DNA from 4 places in the Dysgonomonas sp. GY617 genome. Region 2 is predicted to be linked to each of the others. Evidence: riboswitches for the same ligand, from Rfam matches in the RefSeq annotation. Region 2 holds a riboswitch; each other region holds the start of a gene.

Region 1 (8,205 bases), on a different contig from region 2:
CTGAACTGGCAGGAATAAAAAAGAATATAAGTCCGCATACGTTCAGGCATTCATTTGCAACCCATTTGTTAGAAGGAGGTGCAAATATTAGAGCAATACAACAGATGCTTGGGCATGAAAAAATAACGACTACCGAAATTTATACGCATATGGATAGGGAATATCTTCGTCAGGAAATAATAGAACACCATCCACGTAATATGGATAAGCGATAATCCTTTCATTTTGTACAGCAAAACTGTAAGAACATAATAAAAAGAGGAAAATGTAGTTTCTATATTTGAAATATCCTTAGGGATTCTTTACTTTTGATAAAACAGAACGAATAAATTCACATAAAAGATGATTAAGAAATATAAATCGCATCCTTGGCATGGTATCTCTCTAGGGAATGAAGCACCTGAGGTCGTGAGAACATTTATAGAGATTGTTCCAACTGATACAGTTAAGTATGAGGTTGATAAGCAAACGGGGTATTTATGTATAGATCGTCCTCAGAAATATTCGAATATCATACCTGCATTATATGGATTTTTACCTCAGACAATAAGTGGCCCTAGAGTAGCCGAACTGAGCAATAACAGGCTTGACAGAACTGATATTGTGGGTGATAACGACCCGATAGATATTTGTGTGTTGACCGAGAAGGATATTACTCATGGTGATATTATTGTAAATGCACGCCCTATTGGAGGTTTTCGTTTAATAGATCATGGGCAAGCAGATGATAAACTGATAGCTGTTTTAGATAATGATGCTATTTACAGCTCTTATCGCGATATTAGTGATGTTCCGTTTGCTGTTATAGATCGTTTGAAACACTATTTTACAACTTACAAAGATATTCCCGGTGATAGTGAGCGTAAATGTGTGCTGACTCATGTTTATAATGTAGATGTTGCATACGAGGTCATCAGACGATCAATAGATGATTACAATGATTATTTTAGTGTGTGTGGAATATAAGACCTCACATTCTTCGACTTTTTTTTTGACGATATAAAAAATATAAAAGCCGATATTCAATTGAATATCGGCTTTTGCTATATAATTAAGAATTACTTCTTATTTTTTGCGTTGTACACGTTTGTAACCATATACAGCTTTGTCACCCAATTCTTCTTCGATACGAAGTAGTTGGTTGTATTTAGCCATACGGTCAGAACGGCTCAATGAACCAGTTTTGATTTGTCCTGAGTTAGTTGCAACTGCGATGTCAGCGATAGTAGCATCTTCAGTTTCACCCGAACGGTGAGAAGTTACTGAAGTGTAACCTGCACGGTGAGCCATTTCGATAGCATCTAAAGTTTCAGTAAGAGAACCAATTTGGTTAACTTTGATAAGGATTGAATTAGCACAACCTAGTTCGATACCTTTTCTCAAGAAATCAACGTTAGTTACAAATAAATCGTCTCCAACAAGTTGTACTTTGTCGCCGATTGCATCTGTAAGGTTTTTCCATCCGTCCCAATCGTTTTCGTCCATACCGTCTTCGATAGAATCGATAGGATATTTTTCAGAAAGTTCTTTCAAGAAAGCAGCTTGTTCAGCAGAAGTGCGTTTTGCTGCGTTAGGACCTTCAAATTTAGTATAATCGTAAACTTTAGCAGTTTTGTCGAAGAATTCAGAAGCAGCACAGTCAAGAGCGATAGTTACGTCTTTAGCTGGCTCATATCCTGCAGCTTTGATAGCTTTAAGGATAGATTCAAGAGCATCTTCAGTACCGTTTAATTTAGGAGCGAAACCACCTTCATCACCAACAGCAGTACTAAGACCTCTGCTTTTGAATTCTTTTGCAAGAGCGTGGAAAATTTCAGCACCCATTCTCAAACCTTCTTTGAAAGAAGCAGCACCAACTGGACGAATCATAAACTCTTGGAATGCGATAGGAGCATCAGAGTGAGATCCACCATTGATGATGTTCATCATAGGTACAGGAAGAGTATAAGTATTAGTACCACCAATATAACGGTACAATGGAATATCTAGAGCATTGGCAGCAGCTTTAGCAACAGCTAAAGAAACACCAAGAATAGCGTTAGCACCCAATTTAGATTTAGTAGGAGTTCCGTCAAGAGCAATCATTTTAAGGTCAACACCTCTTTGATCCAAAGCACAGTCTCCGATAAGTGCAGGAGCGATAACGTTGTTTACGTTCTCTACAGCTTTTTGTACACCTTTACCTAAGTATCTTTTTTTGTCTCCATCACGAAGTTCAAGAGCTTCATGCTCTCCTGTAGATGCTCCTGAAGGAACAGCAGCACGTCCAAATGCACCACACTCTAGTGTTACGTCAACTTCGATTGTTGGATTTCCTCTTGAGTCCAAGATTTCACGTCCGAAAATACGTTCGATTCTCATGTTTGTTTATTTTAGTTTGAATAAATAATATGTCTTAATTTTTAATTCTCACGTTTGCGTAACAAAAATACTTTTTTTTTTCGTTTATTGAAATACTTTTGTGGTGTAAAATGTTTTTTAAGGTCTCAGACCTTTTTTTATACTTTGGTAAGCATAAGTGCAACTAACTGTTATACTTAAATAATATTGCATTATGTGTTTGCTATAACTAATAATAACTTTAGTATGATAATGAGAAAAATAGTAGTGTTGATAGTAGTATGTGTCTCGATAGTAGCCTGTAAAGAGATCTCAAAAGCGGAGAATGGAAATGATATTCAGATAGCAGGAGATTCTTTAGCAATAAAAGATAGTATTGCTAGTTCCGATTCCATTGACAATATAGATTGGATAGATGAAGAGCTTTATCCTAAAAGTAAGGATTTACCTCTATCGGTATTATCTACAGGAGTTTTTCATGGAGATGAAACGTCTCCCGAAATGATAAATAAAGGATGGTTTGGTGTTTTTCAGGATAGAGGACGATATTATATTGCACCTACCACTCTTAGTATTCAAAAAGCGTTTGACGTTGTTTTGGATGAAACGGTAGATGAACACAACTCCTCGAATTGGACAGGGTGGGAAGTTAAGACTTCTCATATTGACACGTCTTTGGTTTTGATAAGTAGTTCGCCTCGTCTATCATCTCATGAAATAAAAACAATACCATTAGACAAAGATTTTATTGACCTGAGTGAGAAAAAAACATTTACATATAATGGTTCATCTTATACACTATATTCAACAGGCGATTTAAAACCTGCTGAGTACAATAAAGATGAAATGATTATAAGTAATTATAAACTATATCTCAAGGGATACAAAGAAGGAAAAGAAATAAATCAATTGTTGGCATCTACCCCTACTTTTGATGATACTATGTTTAGAGTATTCTTAATAGGTGATATTGATAATGATGGATTTCCAGATTTAGTATTAAACACAAGCTATCATTATAACCTTTATAGACCAACGGTTTATCTATCATCATTTGCCGATAAAGATCAATTGGTAAAAGTGGTAGGTTTGCACTCAAGTGTGGGATGCTAAAATAAAAAGAGATCGAAAAAAGATATAGATAAAATAAATCGCTTATATTTGCTTCACAGTTTTGGTGTTATTCAGTCACTTTTGCTGAAAGAATAATGAAAAGGGAATCCCGTGAAAATCGAGAACAGACCCGCTGCTGTAAACTTCATAAAGAGTCTCTAAATAACACTCTATACCACTGTTCCTTAATGCGAATGGGAAGGATGTTTAGGGATGAAGTAAGTCAGAAGACCTGCCAAAATATATAAATTCGGATGCTTTCGGGAAACAAGGCAATGAATCTTAACCATAGAAGTTTACAATTAGTAAATATTCGGTCGGTTTTTTTACATATTGTTATTTTATAGATAAGAAGAGAACTATGTTTTTTCTTTTTTATAACTTGTGGCGCTAATTTTAGATAATAAAAGGCAAAATTATAATTACATATTCTGAAAGTATGTAATTGTTGAGTGCGTAATTGTTTGATAACGAATTGTCTGGTTGTAGTTTTCAATTGTGCAGGTATCTGCTGAAATGATAAGTGAATCTTAGACTTTATATTATTGTAGCAAAAGAAGATTAAAGATATTATAGTAATAAAATGAGAAAAATTTACGAACAGTTTGTAGCCCGCGAAAATCTGCTAAATAAGCAGTACGATGAGGCGTACTATAAAAAACAACATCAAAGAGGGAAGTTAACCGCCCGCGAACGTATTCTATTATTGTTTGATGAGGGTACTTTCGAAGAAACAGATGCTTATACGCCACCGGCAACAGCATCTTTTGGGAAAACCGTAGAAGCTTTCGGAGACGGTGTAGTTACAGGATTTGGGTCCGTAAACGGACGTTTGGTATACGCTTTTTCTCAGGATTTTAGTGTGCTTGGAGGTTCTTTAGGTACAGTTCATGCAGCTAAAATCGTAAAAATACAGGATATGGCTCTTAAGACGGGAGCTCCTGTTGTTGGGCTTATCGATTCGGGTGGTGCCCGTATTCAGGAAGGTGTAAGTAGTTTGAATGGCTATGCCGATATTTTTAAACGGAATGTAATGTCGTCGGGGGTAATTCCTCAGATTTCGGTAATAATGGGACCTGCTGCAGGTGGTGCAGTATATTCACCAGCTCTTACCGATTTTATATTTATGACTGCCGATACAAGCTATATGTTTGTAACAGGTCCAAATGTAGTGAAAGAGGTTCTGAATGAAACTGTATCGACCGAAGATTTGGGTGGAGCATCTGTTCACGGAACTAAATCGGGTGTTGCCGACTTTGTATATAATGATGATGAGAATACAATTTTAGGAGTAAAGAAGCTATTGTCTTACTTACCTTCTAATAATATGGAAAATCCTCCCTTGGTAAAATCGGAAGATCCGATAAGTAGGGTAGAGGAGAGTTTGAGGAATATTGTACCCGATGATCCCGATAAACCTTATGATGTAAAAGATATCGTAAGACTAATCGTAGATAAAGGTGATTTCTTGGAAGTTGCCGAAAACCATGCAGCAAATATATTTACAGCATTTGCACGTCTGGATGGTCAAGTGGTAGGTATTGTAGCCAATCAACCTAAAGTCATGGCCGGAACGTTAGATATTGACTCGTCTATAAAAGCGGCGCGCTTTATTAATATTTGCGATTCATTTAATATACCTATTATAACATTGGAGGATGTTCCCGGATTTTTACCCGGAACAGATCAGGAGCATGATGGTATTATTCGCCATGGAGCGAAACTATTGTATGCATATACTTATGCAACAGTGCCTAAGATTACCGTAATTTTGCGTAAAGCCTATGGAGGTGCATACATTGTAATGAATAGTAAAGGTATAGGTGGCGATTTTAGTTTTGCATGGCCTACTGCCGAAATTGCAGTTATGGGACCCGATGGAGCAATTGCTATCCTTTACAGAAAAGAATTAAAGGAATCAGAAAATCCGGTAGTACTTAAAAAGGAGCTGACTCAGAAATATAGAGAAGAGGTTACCAATCCTTATATTGCTGACGAAAAAGGATTTGTTGATGAGGTTATTGATCCCGCTCTGACTCGTCACAAAATAATCAGGTCTTTAAAAACACTGGAAAGAAAAACTGAGTATAAGCCTAAGCGTAAACATGGTAATATGCCTCTTTAATTTGGATAAGAATCAAGATGAAACAAAAGAATAAAATAAAATCAATATTAATAGCCAATCGTGGTGAGATAGCTATTCGTATAGCTAAGACCACTAAAATAATGGGTATTACTTCGGTGGGTATTCGTACCCTTAAAGAACCGAATGCACTATATTTATGGTCAGTCGATAAAGTAATAGATTTCCCAGATATTGATAATGGCGGTATTCCCGAATTTCTCGATATAGAATCATTGGTGTTATTAGCCAAGAGAAATAATATAGATGCCATTCATCCCGGATATGGTTATCTGTCTGAAAATGCACAATTTGCAACACGCTGTACCGAAGAAGGTATTATATTTATAGGTCCTTCGCCACGTGTTATTCAGAACATGGGTGATAAGGTAATTGCCAAAGAAATAGCTGCGAAGAATAATGTTCCCATGTTGGGAGGTAGTAATGGAAGCGTTGATACACTTGAGGATGCTTTGGATGTTGCCGAAAAGATTGGATTTCCACTTATTATAAAAGCTTCTGCCGGAGGTGGTGGACGTGGTATGCGTGTGGTGTACAAGAAATCGGAAATGAAACAAATGTATTTCTCTGCGTCATCTGAGGCTCAGAATGCATTTAACAATCCATCAGTATTTATCGAACGCTTTTTGGAAAACCCCAAGCATATCGAATTTCAAATAGTGGGTGATTCGCACGGAAATGTAATTCATTTAGGAGAGCGTGAATGTTCTGTACAGCGCAAACATCAAAAATTATTAGAGGAAGCTCCATCACCAGCTCTTTCTGAAGAACTTCGTGAAAAAATGGCCACAGCTGCTGTCTCTTTAGCAAAAGGTGCAGGATATGTAAGTTTAGGTACAGTTGAGTTTCTGCTTGATAAACAAGGTAATTTCTTCTTTATGGAAATGAATACTCGTGTACAAGTAGAGCATCCTGTGACGGAAATGATAACAGGTCTTGACCTTATCGAATTACAAATTTGTATTGCCAGAGGTGAAAAACTTCCAATTGCTCAAAGTGATGTGAAGTTGAATGGTTGGGCTATTGAGTGTCGTATAAATGCAGAGGACGTTCAATCAGGATTTTCTCCATGTACGGGAATCATTAAAGGATTGAGAACTCCCGAAGGCGAAGGCGTGAGAGTTGATAAAGGAGTTGTTACAGGTTCCGAAATTACTCCCTATTTTGATTCTATGGTTGCTAAATTGATTGTTCATGCAAAAGACCGCCCAACGGTTATTGAAAATACATTGAAGGCGTTGAATGATTTTCATATCAAGGGAATTAAAACAACCATTCCATTTTGCAAAGCTGTTCTGCATAATGAAGTTTTTAAAGGAGGAAGTTTCGATACTTCATTCATTGAAAAAGATATGGATTCTCTGGTTCATCACGAAAAAGATGAGGCTCTATTTGGTGCTCTATTAGCGATAACCAATCATCGTATAGAAAACGAGCCAATCAAAGAAGAGAAGCAATCGTTAGATGCATGGTCTTTGAGAAACAGAATTAATAATATGTAATCTGGAATGATAATGAACAAGCAAAATACAACTCAAAAACAATTAGTTGCTCTCGATTTAGATAATTCTAAAGAGTATGAGTTTCTTATTGGAGACAATGATACATACACAATTGAGGATAAAGAGCTGAATGCTCATTTGGAAGAAACTCCTGATGGTTTTACTTTTATGAATGTCAATGGAGTGAGTTATCCCGTAGAAATAGTTGCTCAGAAGCAGAATGAATATGAGATTCTGATTAATGGTATCAGCTATTGTTTTTCGGTAGAAACACCATTCTCTTTGCAGAGAAGAAAAATTCTGAGTTCGCAGGCTAATGAATCTAGTACTATATTGCTAAAAGCTCCAATGCCCGGTAAAATATTGGATGTATTGGTGAAAACAGGTGATACTGTAAAAGCGGGAGATACATTAGTGATCTTAGAAGCAATGAAGATGCAGAATGCAATCTTAGCAAGTACCAAAGCCATTGTAAAGAAAGTAGTGGTAAAAGTAGGTGATACTACTAGCAAAAGCGATCTACTTATAGAATTGGAAAAGGATAATTGAGAAGTTATATACTTTGATATAATAGAAAGAAAGAGCGTGAATGTTGGTTCACGCTCTTTCTTTCTATTATATATTGATGTAATAAATTACTAATACTACTCCCATTCAGGAAACTGGCTGGTGTTTAAATCTAATTTAGAGATTTGCTGCATATCTGAGGCATCAAGTTCGAAGTCAAAGATATTTATATTTTCCATCATATGTTCTTTACTTGATGTTCTGGGAATGGCTACTATACCTCTTTGTATAAGCCATCTCAATGTAACTTGTGCAATGCTCTTGTTGTGCTTTTTGCCAATGGCTGCCAATGTCTGATTACTGAAAAGATCATTGCGTCCTTGAGCGAAAGGAGACCATGCTTCCATTTGTATGCCTAATTTTTCCATCGCTGCTTGTGCTTCGTGTTGCTGAAAAAATACATTGGTTTCTATTTGATTGACCGCAGGTTTAATTTTAGCATACGTAAGCAAATCTTCTAGTTGGTCAGGCTCAAAATTACTTACCCCGATGGCTTTGATTTTACCTGCCTCATACAGCTCTTCCATAGCTTTCCAAGTA
Region 2 (8,205 bases):
ATTGGGAACCGAGATAGTTACATCTACACCAATGCGAATACTTTGATTGGGCAGCTTATACTGATTGTGCCGAAGCACTTTGAATACTTCACGTTTTATCATTTTTCGAGGCGTGGCATTGATGGCAGGACCTCCGATCTCCAATCCTAAACCGGGAAGAGTAACCACTCCTACACCTTTTCCCTGTAAGAAATGTACGCCCCGTTCCACCTGATTTAATCGTATGGTCGATGTTATTTCCTGTTTGTTGGTAACATCGGGGTCGTCTCCTGCATCCTTAATCACGGTGCAGGTAACTTCGTTGTCGCCAAACGATGTGTCGGCAATTGGAATGTATATCCATTCGCCACTCGGCAAGGTTATGCTTATTTCATCCAGCGAATTTCCAGTCAATAGGGTAGTGAGGGCGGCTTTAGTGGCAGCCGTTGCACAAGTTCCCGTAGTATATCCCGTGCGTAATTCGAAGAAATCGGGAACCAGTTTTTCGATCATTTTTCTCAATCCGTTTTCACCATGAACTGGTATAAAGTTGGGCGATAGCGGCGGACGTTTTACTGCCAATATAGGTATATTCAGCTTTCGGGCAACGGCTACTTTTTCATTAAAGCCTCCCGATTCGCCGCTTTCTTTGGTTATTATCGCCTCGGGATTTAGCTTCTCAAACAGGGGTGTATCGTCTTCCCCCTGCTGATAATAAATGATTTTTTCGAAAGGGAATTTTGCTTCATCGACCAGCAGTCTCGATTCTTCCCGATCTAATATTCTGAACCAGCAATTATGCGATTGCCAATACGGTTTTAATTTCACAAGAGTATTTACTCCTGTTAATGCCAGAAGGTTATCAATCTGATGTCTTTCCAGATAATTAATAGCATCGTCATACGAATCGCACCATATAATATCTTCGTCATGCTCTGCATAACTTCTCTCGTAACGAACCACCGGAATATTTAATTTCTCCGATACCTTAGCTATTGTCTGATGCAGAACAACTGCAAAAGGATGGGCAGCATCTACCAAAAGGTGGATGTTTTTTTCTATACAAATGGCTTCCATTGCATTTTCGTTTAATGCTCCTGTCAGGCGAATGCCATTTGCACAAACAATCTCCTGCAATTCGCCTTTAGTAGAATAATAATAAGGCTTTGAGGCTTCATCGCAAACCGTTACAGCATGCCGTCCTTCGGTAGTTCCCCCTAATATAAGTATCATAGTTTTAATGTTTCCAGTAGTGTTTCTATACTATAAACCGAAATGGGTTCTTTCTCTGATTGATATATTCTAATCTCTTTGTTATCAATGTTGTAAATCTCTATATAATCTTCCGAGTCTATATTTCGGGTAGCCAATATGCCGTTGCGAAGCAAAGCTTTACGAACCATAGAGTACATTTGTCCATGCCCTGTCAATTTAATTTGTTTGGTATAAGTGTTTTCGATTCGAAACAATCCCGTTTCCTCATCAAATATAATTCCCTTTCGGGCAAAAAAAGAGGTGAGATGTCCGTTTAGCGAAAGATCTTCGGGAGTGCCGATATTGATGCCCGAATGTTTGTCAATCAGCCATATTTTATCAGCTATCTGAAGAGCCAATTCTAAATCGTGAGTCGATAAAAATATCGTTTTATTCGTTTCTCTAGATAAGCGATGAAGTAATTGCATAATTTCCACTTTACTCGGAAAATCGAGAAATGCAGTAGGTTCGTCTAAAAATATAATGGGTGTTTCCTGTGCCAAAGCTTTTGCAATCATTACTTTTTGACGTTCGCCATCGCTTAATGTATGCACCATTCGGGAGGCTAGGTTTTCGATTTTCACCATTGATATAGACTTGTCAACGATTGCTCTATCCTCATCACTGAGTGTTCCCCAAAAACCTGTATAAGGGCTTCGACCTAAGCCTATCAGTTCTCGTGCCGACATGTTTTTGATATCGCATTTTTCGGTAAGAACTACACCTATCAATGTAGAGAGTTGTTTCTCCGAATATGTTTCTATTTCTTTTCCCTCGATGTTTATTTTCCCTTCCAGTTTGGGCTGAAAGGCGGATAATGTGCGCAGCAAAGTCGATTTTCCGATACCATTAGCACCTAATAAACAGGTCAGTTCACCACTGAATATATCTGCATTAATATCCGATGCAACTACCTTTCGGTTATTCTTGGTGAGGTAACCGATGGATAGATTTTTTAATTCTATGGTTTTTTGTTTAGAGTTTGCCATCAATAAATTATTTATTTCCCATTTGCAGGAGCGAATTGCATTCGCCCGTTAAACATTACATTTGGCGAATGAAGGTCGTTTCTGTTAGGTAATTTCATTCCTTCTTTTTCCGAATAATACCGAAATCACAATAGGAGCTCCGATTAATGCCGTTACCGAATTGATGGGTAATGCACCCTCCATTCCCGGCATACGGGCAATCAGATTACAAAATAGCGATAATGAAGCTCCCGCCAAGGTTACGGCAGGCATAAGTACACGGTGATCGGATGTCTGAAATATGGTTCTGCACAAATGAGGGACAGCCAATCCTAAGAATACAATAGGACCACAATAGGCGGTTATGATTGCCGTAAGTACACATGAACAGGTAATGACGTACAATCGTGACCGCTTGATATTCAACCCTAAGTTACGAGCATAGCTTTCGCCCAATAACATGAGGTTTAGTGTTTTGATCAACAGGAAAGACAGAGGTATAAGCACAAGCATAATGCCTGCAAATGTATAAACCTGATCGCCTGACACTTTCGAGAAACTGCCCAATCCCCAGATAACATATGCCCGCACATCCTCATCGTTGCTAAAAAACTTAAGCACACCTATGATGGCATTGGCAATATACCCTATCATCACACCGATAATAAGGAGAATTACATTACCCCTAATACGTTGCGATATGGCTATGATAATCCCCATCACAGCAAACGCTCCTACAATGGCAGCAAATGAGATAGCCACTTCACCAAAGAATCCTACTTTGCTGAGGGCAACACCACCCAGACTTCCCGAAAGCAGTATCATAAGGGCAACACCGAGGCTTGCCCCCGAACTTATTCCCAATTCGGAAGGTCCAGCCAATGGATTTCTGAAAACAGTTTGCATTTGCAATCCGCTGATAGCTAATCCTGCTCCTGCAAATAAGGCGGTTATGGTTTGTGGAAAGCGTGATTTCCAGACAATGTTTTGCCAGATAATAGATTCCTCTCCCGTATTCCAGATAATATTCCAAATGGAGCGCAAGGGGATTGATATAGTTCCTAAAATGAGATTCAAGAAAAAGAATGCCACGATAGAAACAAATATGATTGCAAATGATGTAAAATGCTTTTTGCTCATTTCAATAGTTCGTAATACACAGGTTTGTGATCGGGTAGCAATTCGGGATGAAAAGCCTTTATCAGATCAGCCAAAACAACTTCGGGTTCAACAGGCGCTTTTTCGTAGAAAGGCTTTTGACGAAGATTACAGCACACTACTTTTTTCTCTTTAAAAGCTTTAAAATCGGCATAGCGAGCATCACTCTGTTTCATGGCTTGGTATGAATAATCGCCATCGTGACTCACCAGCATACGCCAGAAATCGGCATCAGCACCTTTAGAATATACCGATTCGAAATCCATATTGATACCACCCGTTTCGTTGTTGTCTTTCAAGAAATATTCTGCTCCTGCATCACGGAATTGTTGTGCCAGAAAACTCTTTCCTCCTACTACATACCAATTGCCTGAACGCATTTCGCCACTCAATACAATAGGTTTTTTATCAGCCTTTGAAGCCAAAGTAATCAGATCCTGATATTTCTTTTCTATTTCAGCGAATTGTAGGTTTGCCTGTTGTTCAATGCCTAAAAGCATAGCAGTAAACTTAATCCATTCTGCTTGTCCCAAAGCTGTAGTTTCTTTGTAGCCTAAGAAAGTAACCAGAGGAATGTTCAAATCTTTTATAGATTCATAACCTCCACGTTTAAATGGTGATACGAATATAACGTCAGGATTGAGTGCCATAACCACCTCGTTGTCAAAATTACCTTCGATACCTATTTGACTGGCTTGTCCGCTTTTGATACGGTCTTTCATCTGTTGGTTGAAAAGGTAATGCGTGCTGGTCATTCCCACCACCTTGTCTATAGCATCCAACTTGATAAAGTTCGAAAGTTGCAGAGTAGTCATACAAACCACTTTCTGAATAGGAACTTCTATAACGATGTAATCTTTAGGTATGCCCTCGTGACTTTGCCCCCGATTGACAAGTGCATAACGATATACCGTTTCGTTTTCGTGTTGAGGGTCTTGAATATCAACCAACCTGTAATTATCGTGATACGAGACATTGAAACCTTGTGCGTATTTAACTTCAATACGAACTGAATCGAATGAGTTGACAGTTGATGAAGCGATTTTATTTTCAGTCTGTTGATTGTTTTTACAGCTAAAGAAAAAAGTGCAAGTAAATAGTACTAAATAAATAATTATTGAGTTTTTCATTTTATTGATGTATTATCATTAAGGAAAAATAAGGGAATTTCCGGACGATTATTTCTTGAATATCGTTAGTATAATATTCCTTATCCTTAACACCCACATTCTCGAAATAATGAAATGTTGCCGTTGGAATCTTTGAAATACATTCCTTTACAGCTTCCTGACATTGTGACACTTTCATAATAACGACGACCTTACCCGATTCTATTTTTCCGATAAGATCGTTTGCCGATATAATCCCCGGAATCACATTCAGCTCTTCCTCCTGTTTCACAATGTGAATGCCTGCCAAAGCACCACTTGCAATAAATGCAGGAATGCCTGCAATATGTTCTACAGGAATATTCTGATTGGTAAGCGTATCGAATATATAATGAATAGACGAGTAAAAACCTGCATCGCCTTCGGCTACAATGGCTACCTTCAATCCTTTAAGGTATTGTTGCTCTGCCTCCTTCGATACTCGGTTGTATGCCTCAATCGCCAGAGATCGATCTTTACTCATTGGAACATGAAACGGAATTGCTTTCTTACTGTCAATCTCCAATTCAACCATAATATCTAATGCTCTCGAAGACAGGGCGCTTTCTTTAACAATGGTTGCAGGATAGAAAATACAATCGGCAGCCTCTAAAGTCTTTAACCCTTTGAGGGTGATCAAGTCGGCTTCGCCCGGTCCTAACGATACAAATGCAATTGGATACATTTCTCTTGAATTCTTTTTATTCAATTAAACAATACTCAGAATTAAGAGGATACGAAACATAGAGCCGCAATATGCCAAGCATATCTTGAATATGAATGTTCTTAAGCCTTAACCTCGAGCTTTAAACTATATACATATTTGGCAGGTCTTCTGACTTACTCCATCTTTGGAACTCCTTCCCGTTTCTCAGTAGAAACAGTGGATCAGTATTATCCAAAGATTGTTTGGCGGAGCTTACAGCAGCGGGTCTGTTCAGGATTTACACCTGATTCCCTTTTCAGCACTTTTCCGTAGATATGGAATTGTGCCACCAAAACGTGTGCAAAAATATGGAATTAAAAGGGAATTATTCTGAAATTCAAAGAAAAAATGACTTGTATTCTTACTATTCGGAATCTATTGATGAGCTAAACATTTCGCTTTCTCTTTTTCCAGAATGATATCTACCGTGCGTTGAGCTAAAGATGAGATAGAAACCTCATCGAAACCCCTTACACCCGAACAAACTGTATCATTAAGTGGAGCTGTCCATTTCAGCGGAATTTGAGAAGCTCCGCTAATCAGCCCGATGATAGAACCAACAGTGGCAGCATTACAATCGGTATCGAAAGCCGGCATTATGGCTAAAGACAAAGACTTTTTAAAATCCTTATTTCCATAGAGTAAGGCAAAGCATACAATCATAGCATTGGGTATGGTATGACACCAATGATGAATTTGTTTTTCATCAAACGAAGTATGAATATGGGCAATAACCTGTTCCTCGTCCCACCCGTTATTTTTAGCAGATACAATTATGTTCACATACTCTGTTAAACGACAGGTTGCAGGAATTTGAGATAATCCGCAATTGATTATAAACTCAATATCGTCCGATGTCATGGCTGCTGCTATCATAGCTGAAACAAACATCTCGCCATATATACCATTCTTTACGTGAGATACAGATGCATCTCTGAATGCCATTTCTGCTGCCATTTCAATATCACCGCCATTTATGTAGCCCCAGAAATCACCTCTGATTTGCGCCCCAATCCATTCCCTGTAAGGGTTTCGATAGACTGCCGATAATGGTGGAAACTTATACAAAGACAGATTGCGATAAGCTATCCGTTCAGCCGTATAGGTATGAAGCAAAGGTATATTCAAAAGCAAGCTTTCTGCAACATCATCCGAATTGAAATCCCATCCATAAGTTTCAAGAATATGCAGTGAAGCAATCGTATAATTTATATCGTCATCTTCGGGCATTCGAGTAATATTATTGATCCAATTTATTGTGATTGGCTTATTTCCAAACAAATAATATTGGTCTGCAATACTGTGCTTTTCTTTGATGCTATCCTTTATATTCGATGAAATGTAATCTGTTAAGGGATAATTGTTTGTGTCTTTTAGGAGTTCTCTGATCTGTGCAAGTTTCCATCCTTCAATTGGCTGACCCAATAAGCAACCTGTACATCTACCTAACCACGCTCCATAGATTTTATCGAATAATTTGTCAGGTGAAATTTTGGTGTTACTATTTTCGTATGCAAAAACTGGACGAAGAGCTTTTATCTCCTTTAAAGTAGATGGCTCTTTGTAAGGAAAAGATTCATCTATTGGTAAATTGTACATCTCATCGAGTAAATTTCCTGCAAATTCCTCTTTCTGTAAGTCACAAGTATCTGACTGCATGATCTCATCTATGCGTTGCTGATAATTCAGTATATTCTTGCCCTCTTCTTTTGATTGCAAGTATTCGATAGGTAATACTCGCAGATGATCCATTATCAGACTTTTTCTTAGCATGGCAGTATATCGTGTTGTATTATTATATGGCAAATTTAAGCTAAAATGTTTGTCTGGTTACGTCTGCCTCTCATCTTTTATGGTTGCGTCAATTTCACTCTCTCTAAAAGTATATCTATCGAAAATAAAAACTACATTTGAAAAAATGAATCTATTAAAATAATAACATGAAAAGAATACTTTTTATACTAGCTATATGCTTGATAAGCGTAGGCTTATCTGCACAGCAGAATCTCGATTTTTCGAAAAAAGTAGAGATTGTCTCTCCTGAGATTAATTCTGATAATAGTGTTACCTTTAGATTGCTGGCACCTAGTGCTCAGTCGGTAAAACTGCAAGGCGATTGGATGCCATCGGAGGGATGGACTCCTAAATTACAAGATTTAAAGAAAGATGAAAATGGACTTTGGTCTTTTACAACATCCACTTTACCATCAGATTTGTATAGCTATACCTTTATTGTAGATGGTTTGAAAGTGCTTGATCCTAATAATGTATATCAAATAAGGGATGTGGCTACAGTAATGAATATTTTTTTGATTGAAGGCGGTTTAGGTGACCTTTATAAAGTGCAGGACGTACCTCATGGAACGGTTGCCCGTCGTTGGTACGATTCACCTAAGTTAGACAGCCCCCGTCGTATAACTATATATACACCTGCCGGATATGAGGCTAGCAAAGATAAATATCCCGTATTATATCTCCTGCACGGTATGGGAGGCGATGAAGAGGCTTGGATCGCTTTGGGACGTGCTTCGCAAATATTAGATAATCTTATTGCTCAAGGCAAGGCAAAACCAATGATTGTAGTTCTGACCAACGGGCATACAAGCAACACCGCTGCTCCCGGAGAATCAAGTAAAGGTTTTTATAAACCCGATATGAGAGCGCCCGATATATTCAGTGGCGACATGGAAGCTAATTTTGGAGATGTAATTAAGTTTGTAGAGAATAATTACAGAGTGAAGGCTGATAAACAAGATAGAGCGATTGCAGGTCTTTCTATGGGAGGATTCCACTCGTTGTATATCTCGGCTAATTATCCCAATACATTCGACTATGTAGGGTTGTTTTCACCAGCTATTCTACCTCCTGCAAATGCAGCTTCGCCTATGTATACAGATTTGGATACTAAATTGAAAAAACAACAAGAAAATGGCTATAGTCTTTATTGGATAGCTATTGGTAAAACAGACTTTTTGTTTCAGAATGTGGTAGA
Region 3 (8,205 bases), 660 kb from region 2:
ATGAAAGTATTGAGGCTCTTGACTTTTGTAATGTTTTCTTTATGATGATGAATTTCTATTCATTAGAGCGTTCCATGGAAATAGCACGAGATAGAGGTATTACATTTAAAGACTTCGGCAAATCTGAATACGCTAAGGGTACTTATTTTGACAAATATGTAAATAAGGAATATTTACCACAGACAGATAAAATAAAAAGTCTATTTGAGGGACTACATATCCCAAATAGTCAAGACTGGCAAATTTTGAAAGAGCAAGTGATGCAACATGGACTATATCATGCCTATCGTTTGGCAATAGCGCCTAATCAGTCTACGTCGTATATTATGACTTCGACAGCATCTGTAATGCCAATTGTAGATACGATTGAAGTTCGCGAATATGGCGACAGTACAACTTTTTACCCTATGCCGTATTTGACAAATGATAATTTCTTCTTTTACAAATCGGCATATGAGATGGATCAAAAGAAAGTGATGAAGCTAATTGCTGTAATCCAGCGTCATGTGGATCAAGGTATATCTACTATTCTTCATACTAAGAGTAGTGATACTACCCGCGATATTGCTAAATATTATATTTATGCGCATAAGATAGGTTTAAAATCATTGTATTATACACGTACACGGAAAGCTACAATTGACGAGTGTGTGTCATGTTCTGTATAATTAAAAAAGAAATAAGAGATGAGCGAAATAAAGAAATTTAGGGCCGTAAACTGGAATACACCCGATAATGATTATGTGGAGATGTTCTGGGAGCAAAATCTTAAACAATTCTGGATTGACACCGAATATATTCCATCGAAAGATATCGATTCATGGAAGTCTCTATCTGCCGAAATGCAGGAAGCATATAAAAAAGCACTGGGTGGTCTGACATTGTTAGATACGTTACAAAGTCATACAGGGATGCCGAAAGTGATAGATCATATTGAGGGATTACAGAATAAATCGGTACTGTCATATATGTGTATGATGGAGGCAATACATGCCAAATCGTATTCAACTATTTTTTCGACAGTAGCTACCGCTGCCGAGATTGATGCTATCTTCGAATGGGCTTCTAGTAACGAGCAATTACAGCTGAAAGCAAAAACGATAGATTCAAATTACCGTAAACTGGATAAGGCGAATGTCTCAACCGAAGATATTTATATGGCTCTGGCTTCGTCTGTAATGCTTGAAACTTTTCTTTTTTACAGTGGCTTCTTTTTACCTCTTTGGCTTGCCGGACAGGGACAGATGGTTGCAAGCTGCGATATTATAAAAAAGATTGTGGCAGATGAGTCTATACACGGTGTTTTTGTAGGTCTTTTAGCTCAGGAGTTTTTTGCTGCCTTTAGCGAGAAACAAAAAGCTAAAGTGAAAGAAAATTTGTTTGAATTGATGGATAAGTTATATGAAAACGAATTGAAATATACAGACCATGTATATGGTGATGTTGGGCTTACAGGAGATGTAAAGGAGTATATCCGTTATAATGGGAATAAGGCTTTGATGAATCTGGGCTTCGAACCACGTTTCGAAGTAGGAGAGGTCAATCCGATTGTTCTTAATGGATTGAATGTTGAAACGACTCAGCATGATTTTTTCTCAAAGAAATCGACTAACTACGAAAAAACACTGGAGGTTGTCCATTTACATGACGACGACTTTGCAATGGATGAAGAGTTAAGTATAATAGTGTAAAAGGAAAAGGTTTTTTCGAATTTATATGAATAAAAATGTTTGCTTTAGATTAAAAAAAGAGGGAATACAATTGTATTCCCTCTTTTTTAGGGCTTGCTTTATTATTAGTTATATTGATGACCTTGGTCTAAATTAAGATAAATATCATTACTCCAATTTAGATAGCTTCATCTGTAAAAAAGATCTCTTGATTACTTTTACAATCCTAAATGCTCATTCCAAGATTCAGCGTTTTTAACTGCTTCTTTCATGTGATTCACCCAGATAGTACGTATATCTTTATGATCTGCTAAACCTATAACATTAAAATTATTAGACCCAGTAAGAGTTCCGTTTGTACTAATAATAAAGCCCATCTTTTCGAGTTTCAGTTTCCAACTATATTGAGCCTCATGATCATTTTCATTGGGGTCTACTTTATCAACCGTTTGTCCATCTTCCAAATCTCCAAGCAGATCGTTTTGGGCATGATCACCAGCAATTGACATAAGTGGAGAAAGGCTAATTGTAATATCTTTAGGTTGCTTGCCTTTTCTTTGAGCAAAGCTTGTTACTTCTTCTCTTATGTGAGAAAACATTTTGTCACCCCAATCTACTGTTCCAACAAATATGTTTTTTTCGCCACTTAATTTTTGCAATGCCACTTCAAGTTTATCATACATTGCATTTGCCTGATTATATTCTTTATCGGGGTTGCCATGTCCCATAAGCGCAACTAGTTCTCCTTTATCTAAACGAGGCTTGTAATAGTTATAAAGAACTTTTGATACAGCTTCTACGTCTTCATCGGCTTCAAGCAGACACGAACTTTTAGCAACTCTAATATCAGGAAATGGAACCATAAAGTTCTTCTTCACGTCAGTATTCATCAAACTTAGATACTCTTCTCCTGGTATAATGTGTAACGATTGTACATAAACTGTTTTATAGCCTGCAGCACCAATAGCTGTTAACCAAAGATCGGGTTGTGCAAAAGCTTTACCCAACTGTGCATAAACACGCGATACGATTGTACGTGATGTAAACGAGAGATAAATATCCGTGTTAGGATAAGCAGCTTTATAATCGGCTATAATTTTTTCGTAAGTAGCTTGTGGTTGTTCATATGTACTACCGAATGAACAGAGTAATAAAGCTGTGTCGTGATTTTTAGCGATTTGAACTGGGTTTCTGTCATCTTTCTTGTTGTCATCATCATCAGAACATGAAGTGAATATGCCTATTGACAGAAATAAAGTCAAGGCAAACAAGTTTTTTAGAATTGTTTTCATAATAGAATAATTTAATAAGTATTATTTATTTTGATTTTGGAATTTTATAGTAACTGAAGTATAATAGTTTCTACCCGGAGAGGTTGTTGCTCTGTTATGACCAAAAGGAGTACGGTCTACATAGTTAAAGATATTATCTACTCCCAGATTAATGTCGAGATTCCATTTTTTCTTGTTTAGTACAGAATGAGAAGTATTTATACGCCACAATTGAAAACCTTTCGTATTTCCATCGGAAGTGTAATACCGTTTAGATTGATATCGCCCATTTAAACTTACTCCCAATTTGTATTTCTGCCACGAGTGAGACCAAGATGAGCGGAATGCGATATTATGACGAGATGTGGCATTCATATATACATATTTCATATAATCGTCAGATGTTTCATCATCAGTTCGTTGAGCTTTTGCATCTAAATAACTGTATCCGCCACCAATTTTTATGTTCATTGGTAAATCGGCATCAAAAGTAACATCAACCCCATAGGTACGTGCTTTCGCTAAATTAACATACTGCATGGTTTCTTCTACCAACTGCATTTTATCTTCAACTGAAGTTGGAATTGTTTGAAGGGAGATCATGTCTCGAATACTATTGTGAAAGCCTGTTATGCTTGCTTTAAATTTAGGTAAGTGGTATTCAATGCTTGTAGCATAGTAATTCGATTTTTGAGGTTTTAGATCCCTATTACCATAATAAGCCTTATACTTACTCATAATTGTAGCATAATATTGGTAGTATAACTCTTTTATAGTCGGAGCTTTAAAGCCATTGGAATAGGTGGCACGCAGATTGAAGTCTCCTAATTTATACATTGCCGAAATTTTGGGCGTTAGGGTCTGTCCAAAATCTTTATTATAATCTAGTCTTAAACCTGCTGTTATGTTGAACTGATCTGTTATATTCCATTCATCTTGCACGTAAGGAGATAAAGCGTAAGTAGAAGACCTATCTCCCTGCAATCTACGAGGCGACACTAGCTCGTCCCACATATACTCTAAACCTGCACTTAGCGTATTCTTTTTACCTAAATAAAAGACACCTTTTGAGTTGCTTAACCATCGGCGTTGAGATGTTTGAAGAATACGGTCATCGGGATAGTAAACGATCCTATTTCCGTTTTCATCAAAATAGTCGGTATATTCACGGTTTGTATAATCATAGTAATAGTCATAACGATCATAAGATAAATCGAATGAAAGAAAATTCTTTCCTGTAAGATTGTATTTTGCTCCTGTTGCGTAGGTCTGATTACGATAATAAAAATCATTTAATCTCCATAATGGAATCCCTGTCGGGCGATAAGTCCATTTTTCATGAAATGAGGCATCTGCTGTTAAGATTAAGTTTTTATTTACTTGATAAGATAAATTCTGTGACAGCGTATAGTTAGTCGATCTGTTTACTGTCTTGGTAACACTGTTATTGTATAATGTATTTCGATGCCATTCTTGGGTAGTATTTCTCCATCCGTCTGTATGATTAAAGATGAATGAGCTTGTTGAATTCCATTTACCATGGTTGAAACTAAAGCTGTTTCCTTGGTCTATATCCCCGTATTCTCCAATTCGGGTTGTATTGGATGCACTGAATTTATCTTTGTTTTTCTTTGATATGAAATTGATAACACCTCCAATTGCATCCGAACCATATAGAGAAGATACTGCACCTTTTACAATTTCAATTCGATCAATATTATGCATATTGATTCGGCTTAAATCGTTCTGACCACCAACGTCGCCATTTATCCGTTTACCGTCGATAAGAATTAGGATGTAATCGTTTTTCAATCCGTTTAATTGAAGGTTACTTCCCATGTCGTTCCGATTGAAAGTGAGAGAAGAAGATAATCCACCTAATACATCTTCTATGTCCCGACCCGCATACTCTTTTAATGCAGCACCCTTAATCACTTCAGTCTGCACAGGGGCATCCTTAAGATAGTGCTCAGTTCCTGTTCCTGTAACTACTATCTCATTCATTGAGGTGGGTTTGCTCTTCAAGGTCAAATTGACAAGAACTGAAGTATCTTTGATTGTTATAGTGCTTTCTGCAGGATTATAGCCAATGTAAGATGCAATTAGAGTGTAAGTATTGGGCGATAGATGGTTGATTGCATAATTACCGTCTTTATCAGTAGATACACTGATGTTGGTATTATGGAGATGGATGGTTGCACCAATGAGTGCTTCCTTATTCGAAAAGTCAGTGATAGACCCTTTGATCGAGAATTTTTGTGCATACAGCAAGTGACAACTTATTAAGAGCGTCACTAGGGTTAATAATGTACGATGGCTCATATTTTGTTTTATTTTAGTCAAATAAAATAAAACATCGAGTTTCCTTTACGCAGCTTATTACTGCTAAATAAAATAGTGATAAATACCTTTTTGCGAGTATCATACACAGCTTTCTATTCCTGGAAGCTTGGTGTTTATTATGATCTAGCAGGTCTTCTGGCTATCCTCTGGTCAAAAACCTTCCCATATCTATCCGATACAGTGGTTATAGAAATTTTGACCAACATAATGAGGAATTACAGCTGCAGGTACAGCCCCGGATTTTCACCGGGTTCCCTTTCATTAAAGTATAAGAAATACTTCAATTACTAAATCAGCGTCAAAGGTATAAAATATATTTATATAAGATAATAATTATTTATTTGATAATTTGTAGGTCGTATTATTTCTAATTGTTACTAATTATAGTAATCTTATTTAAGGGGATAGTAGATTCTCTGAAAATGACATTAGGCTTAAAATAATATCAAGGTATGCGATTTATCTCTTTTTCTTATCTGTTTTAGTACTTATATCTGTATTCGGAGGGTGTCATATTTGTATGTTTTTTGAAGAACCGACAAAAGAGTGATGGCTCAGTAAAGTGCAATGCATCGGTGATCTCCGTGATTGACAAATTTGAAGTCTTTAATATTGATTTTGCTTGTGCTATGATAGCTTCATTTATCCAGCTAAGAATAGATCTTCCTGTATGTTTACGTATCATGGTTGTGAGATATTTGGTCGTTAAATGCATTTCGCTTGCATAGAAAGAAACGCTTCTTTGTTCTTTGTGATATTTATATAATAAATCAAAAAATTGAAGGGTTAGTTCTTTACCTCTTGTATGTTTATTGTTTTGCTCTGGATTGTCATTGTATAGATCTTTTATATCAGTAAGAAGAGCAAGTAATAGATATTTAAGTATATCTAATTTGCTTTTACTATGTTCTCTGTAATAATGCATCGAAATATTATTATGGTGTTTTCTAAATATATCAAAGTGACTATCACTTAATTTTATACATGGCATTTGACGTATTTCCTGAAAAAGAACAAAGTCATTGGATAAAGAATCTCTGGAGACTAAGTCTAAAGAGAAGAAGATAGTATCTATATGCAAGTCATCTGAAACGGTTATAGGTTCCATCATGGAGTGGGGTAATACCACCATCAAAGTACCGGGTTTTAGTTCTCTTTTTTGGAAATTTATCTTCAATTCTGCACTACCTTCCACACAAATTGCACAAATGAATCCACTAACAGAATGTGGATAATTTGTCAATCCCTTCCTTACTGAATCATCTGTCTTATTTACAACTATCCCCTCTATATCAAGTAGACCTATTTCTTTTGATACATAAGATATGTCATAGTTTTCTATCTCAGTTATACCTTCCATTTGACTATGTAAATTTACTGTAAAGAAGATGTTTATATTTCAATAAAACAAACCTATTGAACATTTATTGTTCTTTTCGGATAATATTCACCGAGACAATAACCCATTACTTTGCAGTAGTTCTTTTTCAAATAAGAGTATAAACTAAAAATATTGAAGTATGAAAACAAAAATGACAATTCCAGCACCTTTATCATTCAGAGAACGCGATCGTCGTTGGGAGATAGCACGCACAATAATGAGAAATAATGAGCTAGATACACTTATTATTTACGGAGATAGAGAATCTGCTGCACCCGCACCATTTTGTATCGATCATTATTTTACAAATGATAGACTAGGTTCTGTAGTGATTTTTCACAAAGAGGCAAAGCCGGTTGTTATAACTTTTGCTCCTATGATGGTTGCCGACCATATGCAGGCATCTATGCGTGGAGATCAACAATGGATTGAGCCCGAACAAATATATGTTGGAAAGACAGGTGCAAACATTGGAAATATGCTCAAGGAAATAGGTTTACCTGATAGACCAAAGATTGGAATCATTGGACTAGAGCCATATCCTCCATTTTATTTCGATGGAGCATTGCCTCACCGTACATGGAAGGGTATAATGGAGGCATTTCCTAATGCTGAAATTAAGCCAGTTTATATGGATTTTTTCAAACTAGCTGCCCCGAAAAGTGAGGAAGAATTGGCTTTGGTTAGATATGCTGCACATATTGGTGAAGCAATGAGTGAAGCTATGCGCATAACAGTGAGACCTGGGGTAAGTGAAGCTGAAGTAGCGGCAGCTATAACCTCTACTTGTATTTCGATGGGAGGATTTACAGCCGAAATTTTAATGGGGTCGGGTCCTGAATATATTGCTTGGGGACCTCCTGCTTGGCAATATCGCTCTCAAGCTCCACGAATAATACAAGAAGGAGATATTGTTTTGTCAGAGATATTTGCATTGTACGGTATGTATGAGACTCAACATCAAGCAGCAGTGGCAGTCGGAAATATACATCCAGACTTGGAACGTGCGGCTCTGGTAGCTCGCGAGTGTTATGAAAGAGGAGTTGACGTTCTGAAAGCTGGAGTAACTTTTGGCGAAGTTGTTGATGCAATGGAAAAACCCCTTTTGGATGCAAAAGGATGGCATGTACACCCCTTGATACACAGTATAAATCCTTATGGTCCAATTGGATTCGGAACCGCACCAGGTATAGAGATACTACCTCAAGCTAGTAGATATGGTAATGTGGGTAGGTTGCCAAACCCCGGTAGAGATTTGGTATTACAGGCAGGAATGTGCTTTGCTTTTGAACCAAACTGTGCTTTTGGAAACCATTTAGCCAATATTGGTGGAACTGTAATAGTGGGCGAAAATGGAGGAATTGAACTAAATAGCAATTCAACACACTTGATGAGAGCCGAATATTAATCGTCAGAAATAACAAAAGCTATTGATGTGAATCAGTAGCTTTTGTTGTCTATAATTATTTTTGTAGCAATGATTTAATTACTTCTACATTGTTTCGTAACAACATAAGTATTCATTTGTTACAGATAAAAA
Region 4 (8,205 bases), on a different contig from region 2:
TTAGTTTCTGCACTAGGCTGCCATTGTTGGGGTATTAGCGGTCTTTTTGAAGAAAGTTCTTTTATTAAAAACGTTTGCTTCTCTGTTTCAGACCAAGCTGCATAGTCTCCCAAACCTAAGTAAAGAGTTAATTCGGATAATGCTTCGGTATGTCTGGTACTTTCTTGACGTATATCTATTTTTACTAATGTAACTCCAAAACATTTTATACGACGAAGTGTATCCAAAAGTTTGTCATCAGCAATACTTTCCATGCCGCAGGCAATAAGAGAGTCGTAGCATTTGATGAGTGGTTCCCATAATTGCTCGTTATGGAAAATAATATCATCAGTTATTGTTGTATGCTTTCCTTCGATCGTTTCATCAAGAAAGATAATTGTTTTCTTGAGTTTTGATCGTAGTTTCTTCATTAAAGCTCTGTATGGTTCTTGTACTTCGGCATCGCCCAGATAGTCTCTGAATTCAACAGTACAATTAAACATTGACAATTCTTTAACCAGTACTTCTATATCTTTTAAGAATAGGGTAGCTGCACGTTTACGGCTTTGAAGTAATACATCTTTTGTGACTACTGCTGTAACATTAGGATTACCATCGCGGTCGCCACCCATCCAGGATGTAAAATGTATGGGACGAGCATCAACTGGAATTTTATATCCGATAGAGGCTTCCAACTGTTTATTGAATTCTTTCAGGAAAGAGGGGACGGCAGACCAAAGGCTGCTTTCGATAACATCATAACCCCATTTAGCTTCTTCGTTAGGCGTTGGTCTGTCTTTTCTTATTTCAGCAGTAAACCAATACTGAATAATAAGTTGTTTTAGACGACTCATTATATGTTCTTGCTTGTAGCTTACAATATCATCGTGGTCTAATTGCTGAAGACAATCGCTTACTTCGTTAAGATTGTTAATCAAAGAACGGCGATTTATTTCAGTTGGATGAGCAGTAAGAACCAAGTCTATTGATATTTCATCAATTGCTTTTCTTATCTCTTCATCATTTGCACCTTTACCTTTTAAGGTCTCATAAATACGAGCAAAGTTGACAGGATTTTCTTTTCCCATTGCATGTTGCGATATGGTATCGTATTGCTCTGCAGTATTTGTAAGGTTTAAAAACTGATTAAATGCTTGTGCTACAGGTAAAAAATCTTTATCAGGCAGATTTTGAAGAGTTTCTACCAACTTATCATGTGCTTGCTTATCACCATTGTGTGAAGCTTTGGATAATTGGCGAATTGTTTCAACGCGTTCATAGGTGCCTTCACCCAATGCTCCCTTGATGGTTTCACCAAGTAATTTTCCGAGCATTGCTATGTTGTCGTTCATCAAAGAATTTGATTGACTCATAGTTTCTTGTTTTTATGTTATTTATTCAATATATCTCCTTTGTAGAAAGAAATTAATCAAAATACAAAGGAGATATTGTTAATAAGGCTTAGTATACTTTATAGTAAACCACAACCTTTAGTCATTTATAAGACTGAACAATTCTTCTGCCGCTAAACGGGGTCCTTCTTTTGTTCTGCCCTCTATAGCCAGAGATGTATGGATCTCTCCGATCTTAACACCGTTTTCGTTCATTTTACTAAAGTACTGACGTACCAACTTCTCGGCAAGCTCTCTTTCTTGAACAGGTCCGAATGGATTTGCAAAATAAGATTTTACTAAGCCTACTTCTGTTGTTGTACCTTTAGCCTTTCTAGCTCCATCCTCAAATACTTGAATAGCCTGATCAAGGTTATCCATGAATTTAATTTTCTGATCGGTTTCAGTATAATTGTTGGCATAAAGCATATAATCTACTTTATATCCTTTAGAAATAACTTCGTAGGTTGAAACAGGAATAGTTACACGAGCATTCACCTTATCGGGATTGGTATATATTCCTCGGTCTAATTGTTGGTAAGCATACGAAGGATCTAAGTCATCTACACGAACAAATGCTCCTATTTCAGTACCATACCCTTTAACCGAACCATCAGCTTCTATGTTCAAATAACCCATATCATCGAAAATGATACGCATGTGTCTGATATATTTTTCATTCAGGTTACGGAATGCTTCCAAACTCTCAGATTTTCCTGCACCACTATCACCCATGATGATAATGTTTGATTCTTTTCCGTTTTTCAGTGCAATGTTTACCATCGCTCCATGTATTGGTAAACGACCCAACTCCATTTGTTTCACATTGTGAAGAGTTAGGAGCATTTTTTTCATATAGCCAAAATAGTCGATATCGTCGCAATAGTTTGCATATCCAATAAGAATGTCATTTTGTTTGTCTTTATAATAGAACGTACGTTTTTCTTCATGCCCATCAGCATAACCGAATACGTAGATCATATCGGGCTTTTTACCAATATAGCTGCTTGGTGTTGCCAATTCGAATAGATTAGACAAACCTAAGCCATGATCGATAAAGTCTTTGTGGAAATAAACGAAAGTAAGCATATTACCTACCCAAGCAGGGAATACAAACCATTCGTCATCATTCAAAGAAATGTTTGCTATGGGGTTCGAAGAATGTTCGTGGAATATTCCGTCACGAGTATTTCTTTTAGTATATGTAATCAATGGAGGTTGAAATATCACAGTGCTTATAAATGGTACTGCTGATAGTCCCTTGTATTCGATTGGGCAATTCCATGATACTTCGTCATTAAGAATAAGTCCAGCATTAGCACCTGCAATTAACTGGCGATATACTCTGTGTTGAAATCCCATAACGGTCTCTTCGATGCGGCGATAAGTCGCAAGAATTAGATCGTTGAATTGAGAGTTTGCCTGAGTAAATCTAACATCTTGCAAACCTTCTCCAAGGCTTGAGTTGCGAACAACCGAAATACGGTCTAAGCGTCTCCAATATGAATATAATAGTTCGATAAGTTCAATGAAAAGGTCTTTGTCAGCAAAGCAAACCGAATATCTGTTGTCTACTCTTACTATTTCGTTCTCGTCACAAACTGTAAGGAACTTGAATACTTGTACAAGTGATTGAGCAAATTCGTCATCGTTATTATTAAAGTACTTGATATAATAGTCATATATAATGACATTGTCTTTCTTTAATACTTGAATAAATGAGTCGATTACTTTCTTGAAACCATAACTATTCAAAAGTTTCTGACGGTTATCACAATATTTCAGCGAGAAGTTAATCATCGCTTTTCCTCGACTGATTGTAAATTCGTTTAGCATTGTTTATTCGGTTTTGTTTATAATTTTAGTTATTAGAATCTATTTTGATAATCCTGTTTTGATATTTCCTTCAACAAAAATCTAATTTCAAATTTAATCATTTTACTTGTATTAGAAGAATTGATAAAAGACTTATTTTGGTTTACTTACTGATTGCTTTATTCTTTGCCTTTTCTTCGTGTGATTTTACAAATTGATCATTTAGATCTTTAAGACAATCAAAGCATAAACAGTTTCCATAAGTTGTCTTAATGTATTGTCTGACACCCTCTGCTAGGTTGATTCTTGAACAATTACACAATTCAATTTTATCTACTCTACAGGTAAAGTTTATTGAACAGCAAGGGCATATTTTATCCATCCTTTGTATTTAATGTTTCTACAAGTTTTTCTCTATGGTCAGATTATTTGAAAGATCTGATCATGTCTTTGTTGATAGCTTTTTTCTAAAGCATCTTTGTCTTTTTTAGTTTCTATCATTGTTGTAATGATATGTCGCATCAACTCTATTTCCCGAGAGTTTCTTGCTCGTGTTTTTTGGCAGGTCTTCTGACTTACTTCATTTCTAAACATCCTTCCCATCTTTTTAGTCAGCATTTATCAGGTCTCAGTTATCAACAAGTTTGTTGTTTACTGTTTTTGCTTACTATTCGGACAGTGGCTAGAGTATTGTTTAGAAACTCTTAATGAAGCTTACAGCAGCGGGTCTGTTCCAGATTTACACCGGATTCCCTTTTCATTACTCTATCTGCGATTGTGATAGAATAACACCAAAATCAGTGTAAAGATAATAAAATGTATGATTGATGCTACACTCAGAAACAAAAAAATCTTCCCTTAATGAAGGAAAGATTTTTTGTTCCAAGAATGTGCCTATAGGAGAAGGAGAGTCCTATATTAAATTGAGATATTATGGATTGTGTTTTCCTGGCACTTTTTTTAGACTTACTGTTAGTAATTGATATTCGTTATATGTATGTGTATGAAAAACCTCGTTCTTAAGTGCAAAGAACGGCATAAAGACTTGATAGGGGTATAACCAAAATCTCTTTTTTTTCTTAGAATTGATCCTTTTTTTCCTATTCTCTGTCAATAGAGAACGCCCATACCTACAATCGTAGATATGGGCGTTGGTCTGTTATGAGATTTATTCTTAGAATTTTAGGCTTATACCTCCAAGAGCATTAATGCCTTGATTGGTATAACCGTATTGTCTTTCGTATTTTTGATTCATTACGTTGTTTGCTCTTACAAAGAATGATAACCAATCTAATATATTATAAGTTCCTTTAATATTCAGTTCGTTAATGTTATCCATTTTGGAAGAAGCTTCGTTTACATACATTTTGCGTCCACCTTCGAATATATAATTAACTGATAGTGTAAGATTATCAATGAATGAAAAATCTGCATTAAAGTCGAAAGTTAAAGATGGTAATCCCCAAGCTTCTTTCTTTTCAGGTGCATTATCTGTTAAAGTATATTTGCTGAGGTTGTAAAAATGTGTAGTTGCTTTCAACGAAAGATCGGTATAAGGGATTAACTTAGTTTTTAATGCTCCACCGAAATGACCTTCGCCCAGATTAGCATACAACATATCTGAAACATTACCCCATGATGCAGCATCGTATGGTACAAATAAATGATCGTCTTTAGTATATTTATATCCTCCGAAGATATCAAATTCAAGACCGCTTACGATTCCCGATCTAACTCCAATCTGAGCATCATATAATGTTTGAGAAATAAATACACGAGATATAGGATTTATATATCTATTCTCTCGATTTATTTCTACAAAGTTATTGTCGTTAATACCACCACCTACATTAAAGTACAATAAACTCTTCTCGTTGAAGTTCCAAGATGTTTTGATGGAGGGAGCAGCTACAAATTTGTTCTCTATATCTGAAGCCCAATTAATATTGACCCCGAGTGATAGTTTGAAGTCTCCGCCATCAATACTATAATATGGTCTGGCTTTGAATATAGTCAGATTATGAAACGGATCTGTGTCTAACAAAGGCAAAAAGTCGATATTGCTAAACGATTGAAAGAAAACACCTCCTTCAACTCCTGCTTTATGATCTGTTTGAACTGGTGCTGCAATATTGACCATCGCATCGAATATGCTTCCTGATACACCATCATAGTTTGTATCATAGCCATATTTAGATGTGAAGTTGTTGTATTTTACATTTGCAGAATAATACATTGCATCGCTATGTTCAGTTGATGTAATTCCTGTTTCAGCCTCAATAACATTTACTCCTTGGTTATGCTTCATAAGTCCTTCATGAAAAGAAGCATTTTCGCCTAATATATTACTAAATACATATGGATTACCATAGTAATTAAAAGTATTGTTGAAAAATGAGCCATTCAAGTGCCATGTTAATGATTCAAATTTGTGGCTATACTTAGCTTTTATTAGGTTCTCCATGTTTTTGGCTTTCGCTTCATCCAGATAAGAACTCGGGTTTAGGTATTTAATCTTACCATCGGTAGAATTGTGAGTCGCAAAAAGATCGAATTGATCGTTCTCTGAATCTACAATTCTATATCCGGCTGCACCATCTAAGTTAGAGTACATCCCAGCTCCGAATAGAAAATATCCTCTGTGTTTGCTAAAAGGAATGTCTGTTTTTATATCTCCCGAACCAGTATCTCCGATGGGATGAGAGGTGATACTGGTATTAGGAATACTATTTTCAAATTTTATATCATATTGCTTTTTTGTTGGCTCATGAAGAGCTGGTAGCGTATTGATTTTTGAAGCATCCTGTATTGTAGGAGTGTACTCTCTTTCGAGAGAAACCTGACGGTTTAGGGTTGTATCTTTAGCGGCGGTTTGAGCTGCAATGTTTACTGATGCAACGCTTAGTCCCAATGTGCTAATAAATAAAGTTTTATATAATGTATTCATTATCTTTTAATTTAAGTATAGTAAATATTTTACTGCTTTATAGTTGTATTTTATACTCGCATAAAGCAATGCAAAGGTCTACGCCTTATTTATTTAATTGAGTTAAACGATCATTTATCATTGTAGCAATATCCGCTTCGTTTCCGGTATAATTAGCCTTCAAGCTTTCAAGGTATTGCTTCGCTTGGAATTTATCTCCTTTTGCAAGATAGGTATCCGACAATACAATGATAGATTGTGCCATCCAGTAAGCGTGAGGTGTTCCTTGTTTCATCAATGCAAGAACTTGTTGCTCAGCTTTATCATAGTTGCCATTTTTTAGGTATGTTTTAGCTAGAAGATATTGAGCTTCGGCTCCATATATACTACGAGTATCGCTTGCGGCTTTTTGAAGATCGTCCATAGCCTTATTGGTTTCTCCTGTATTGAGATATGCTTTAGCTCTGTAAAGGCGTGCTTCACTTACTACTTCGGGTGATGTTTTTCCTTGAGATAATAAAGCTGTTGCAACAGTAATTACTTCTACATCTTTATTCAGGCTGTTGGCTACTTTAAGCATGCCCAACTGAGCTGTACTCTTATCATCGGCACTGGTGGCTGTGCGCATCATTTCTTTATACGCATTGTATGCCGCTTGATTGTTTCCTTTGCTTAATTGTATTTCTCCAACAAGAGCAAGTGCTTTATTCAGATTTTTAGAATTGCCCGAATTGATGGTGTTGTTGAATGCCTGAAGTGCAGTGTCGTAATCCTTCTTGTTGTAGGCTATTGCTCCAATATAATAATGTGCATCTCCTGCAAACTGACCTTGTGGATAAGCTTGTAAGTACTTATTCATTGCATTAGCTGCTTCTCCTGCATGACCTTTCATGTATATGTTTTCGGCAGCAAGGTAAGACAAAGAGTCTTGACGACTGGCAGTAATTATAATACCATTTCCTAAAGAGTTTGCAAAGCTGGCATATGAACTAATGTCATTGATGTCACGATAAATACCCTCGAGACTTTGTATGGCAATACGAGCTTCTTCTGAGTTCTTATGATTTTGTACTACTTGTTTATAAGCGTCTATTGCTTTTTGTGGATTATTGGTATTGTAATAAGACTGACCCAATTGTACGCCTGCTTGTGGTGCAACATTCGAATTGGGGTAATCGTTTAATATTCTAGTCAGAATTGGAATTGCATCCGCCTCACGATTTAGCATGATCAAAGCACGACTCTTCTCGTACATTGCATCATCATAGTATTGCGAGTCTGGATATTTTCTCATCATCACATCCAATGCAGCAATCTTGCCGTTATAGTTGTGTTGTAAACCTAGTACAAATGCTTTTTGGAAATCTGCATATTCTGCACTTTGAGGATTGTTGATGGAAGCTTGAGAGTATGCATTTTCTGCTTCAATAAAATTGCGGTTAAACAGGTGCGTATCTCCAATACGATTCCAAGCATCAGAATAAGTCAATAGCTGCCTGTTTCTTTCTTGTGATGTATATTGTTTAAAGTAATTTAAAGCATTAGAATATTGTTTTAAATTGAAGTATGTATAACCAAGATTGTACAGTGCATTAGTATAGTTATCGTCCGAAGCATTACATACCGAAAGATATGTTTGATAATCTTTTATTGCTGCCGGATAATTATTCTCACGATAATATGTCTCGCCACGCCAGAAGTACGATTCGTTTTTAGACTTAACGTCATAGTTACCTAAATTGATTGAAGCGTTGAAACGTTGAATTGCCTGATCGTAATTTCCATCGATAAAATCTTGTGCTCCAAGTTGAAAGAGAATAGTCTGCTTAGTCTCAATTATTTGTCTTCCCGGATTACGCATTTTGTCGATAACAGCAAGCGCAGCCTGATAGTTCTTGGTTGAAAGTAAAGTTGCAGCTAATTGGTTGTTTATCTCATTTGCATATTTCGAGTTAGGGTATTCGTTTAAGAAACGTTGTAATACTGTAATCGATTGGTCAAAAACAGACAATGATGTTTTATGAACCAACATTGCGTAATTGTATAATGCTACTTCGCTAATGGAAGGGTCGAATTGTACACGCGATGCTGCAT

What was found. A riboswitch is a leader RNA that binds a small molecule or an ion and turns the genes downstream of it on or off. The one in region 2 is predicted to bind cobalamin.
Region 1: another riboswitch for cobalamin. It lies ahead of IR022_RS18055 (acyl-CoA carboxylase subunit beta); the one in region 2 lies ahead of IR022_RS00660 (precorrin-2 C(20)-methyltransferase).
Region 3: another riboswitch for cobalamin. It lies ahead of IR022_RS03560 (TonB-dependent receptor); the one in region 2 lies ahead of IR022_RS00660 (precorrin-2 C(20)-methyltransferase).
Region 4: another riboswitch for cobalamin. It lies ahead of IR022_RS08760 (cysteine-rich CWC family protein); the one in region 2 lies ahead of IR022_RS00660 (precorrin-2 C(20)-methyltransferase).

Annotation. Positions count from the first base shown of each region.
Region 1 covers NZ_JADCLR010000029.1:526,601-534,805, forward strand. Annotated here, with positions in the region: gene xerD (site-specific tyrosine recombinase XerD) at 1-215, shown strand, start outside; gene IR022_RS18040 (inorganic pyrophosphatase) at 343-966, shown strand; gene eno (phosphopyruvate hydratase) at 1,066-2,361, opposite strand; gene IR022_RS18050 (hypothetical protein) at 2,593-3,453, shown strand; cobalamin riboswitch at 3,499-3,708, shown strand; gene IR022_RS18055 (acyl-CoA carboxylase subunit beta) at 4,037-5,578, shown strand; gene IR022_RS18060 (acetyl/propionyl/methylcrotonyl-CoA carboxylase subunit alpha) at 5,596-7,098, shown strand; gene IR022_RS20280 (biotin/lipoyl-containing protein) at 7,111-7,647, shown strand; gene IR022_RS18070 (aldo/keto reductase) at 7,743-8,205, opposite strand, start outside.
Region 2 covers NZ_JADCLR010000001.1:184,145-192,349, forward strand. Annotated here, with positions in the region: gene cbiD (cobalt-precorrin-5B (C(1))-methyltransferase CbiD) at 1-1,212, opposite strand, end outside; gene IR022_RS00645 (ABC transporter ATP-binding protein) at 1,209-2,222, opposite strand; gene IR022_RS00650 (iron ABC transporter permease) at 2,307-3,341, opposite strand; gene IR022_RS00655 (ABC transporter substrate-binding protein) at 3,338-4,489, opposite strand; gene IR022_RS00660 (precorrin-2 C(20)-methyltransferase) at 4,491-5,192, opposite strand; cobalamin riboswitch at 5,315-5,522, opposite strand; gene IR022_RS00665 (ADP-ribosylglycohydrolase family protein) at 5,589-6,965, opposite strand; gene IR022_RS00670 (esterase) at 7,154-8,205, shown strand, end outside.
Region 3 covers NZ_JADCLR010000001.1:844,776-852,980, forward strand. Annotated here, with positions in the region: gene nrdE (class 1b ribonucleoside-diphosphate reductase subunit alpha) at 1-668, shown strand, start outside; gene nrdF (class 1b ribonucleoside-diphosphate reductase subunit beta) at 687-1,691, shown strand; gene IR022_RS03555 (sirohydrochlorin cobaltochelatase) at 1,889-2,962, opposite strand; gene IR022_RS03560 (TonB-dependent receptor) at 2,984-5,263, opposite strand; cobalamin riboswitch at 5,392-5,591, opposite strand; gene IR022_RS03565 (helix-turn-helix domain-containing protein) at 5,766-6,644, opposite strand; gene IR022_RS03570 (M24 family metallopeptidase) at 6,805-8,073, shown strand.
Region 4 covers NZ_JADCLR010000014.1:4,620-12,824, reverse strand. Annotated here, with positions in the region: gene ppc (phosphoenolpyruvate carboxylase) at 1-1,352, opposite strand, end outside; gene IR022_RS08765 (phosphoenolpyruvate carboxykinase) at 1,470-3,206, opposite strand; gene IR022_RS08760 (cysteine-rich CWC family protein) at 3,349-3,567, opposite strand; cobalamin riboswitch at 3,728-3,996, opposite strand; gene IR022_RS08755 (hypothetical protein) at 4,360-6,132, opposite strand; gene IR022_RS08750 (tetratricopeptide repeat protein) at 6,218-8,205, opposite strand, start outside.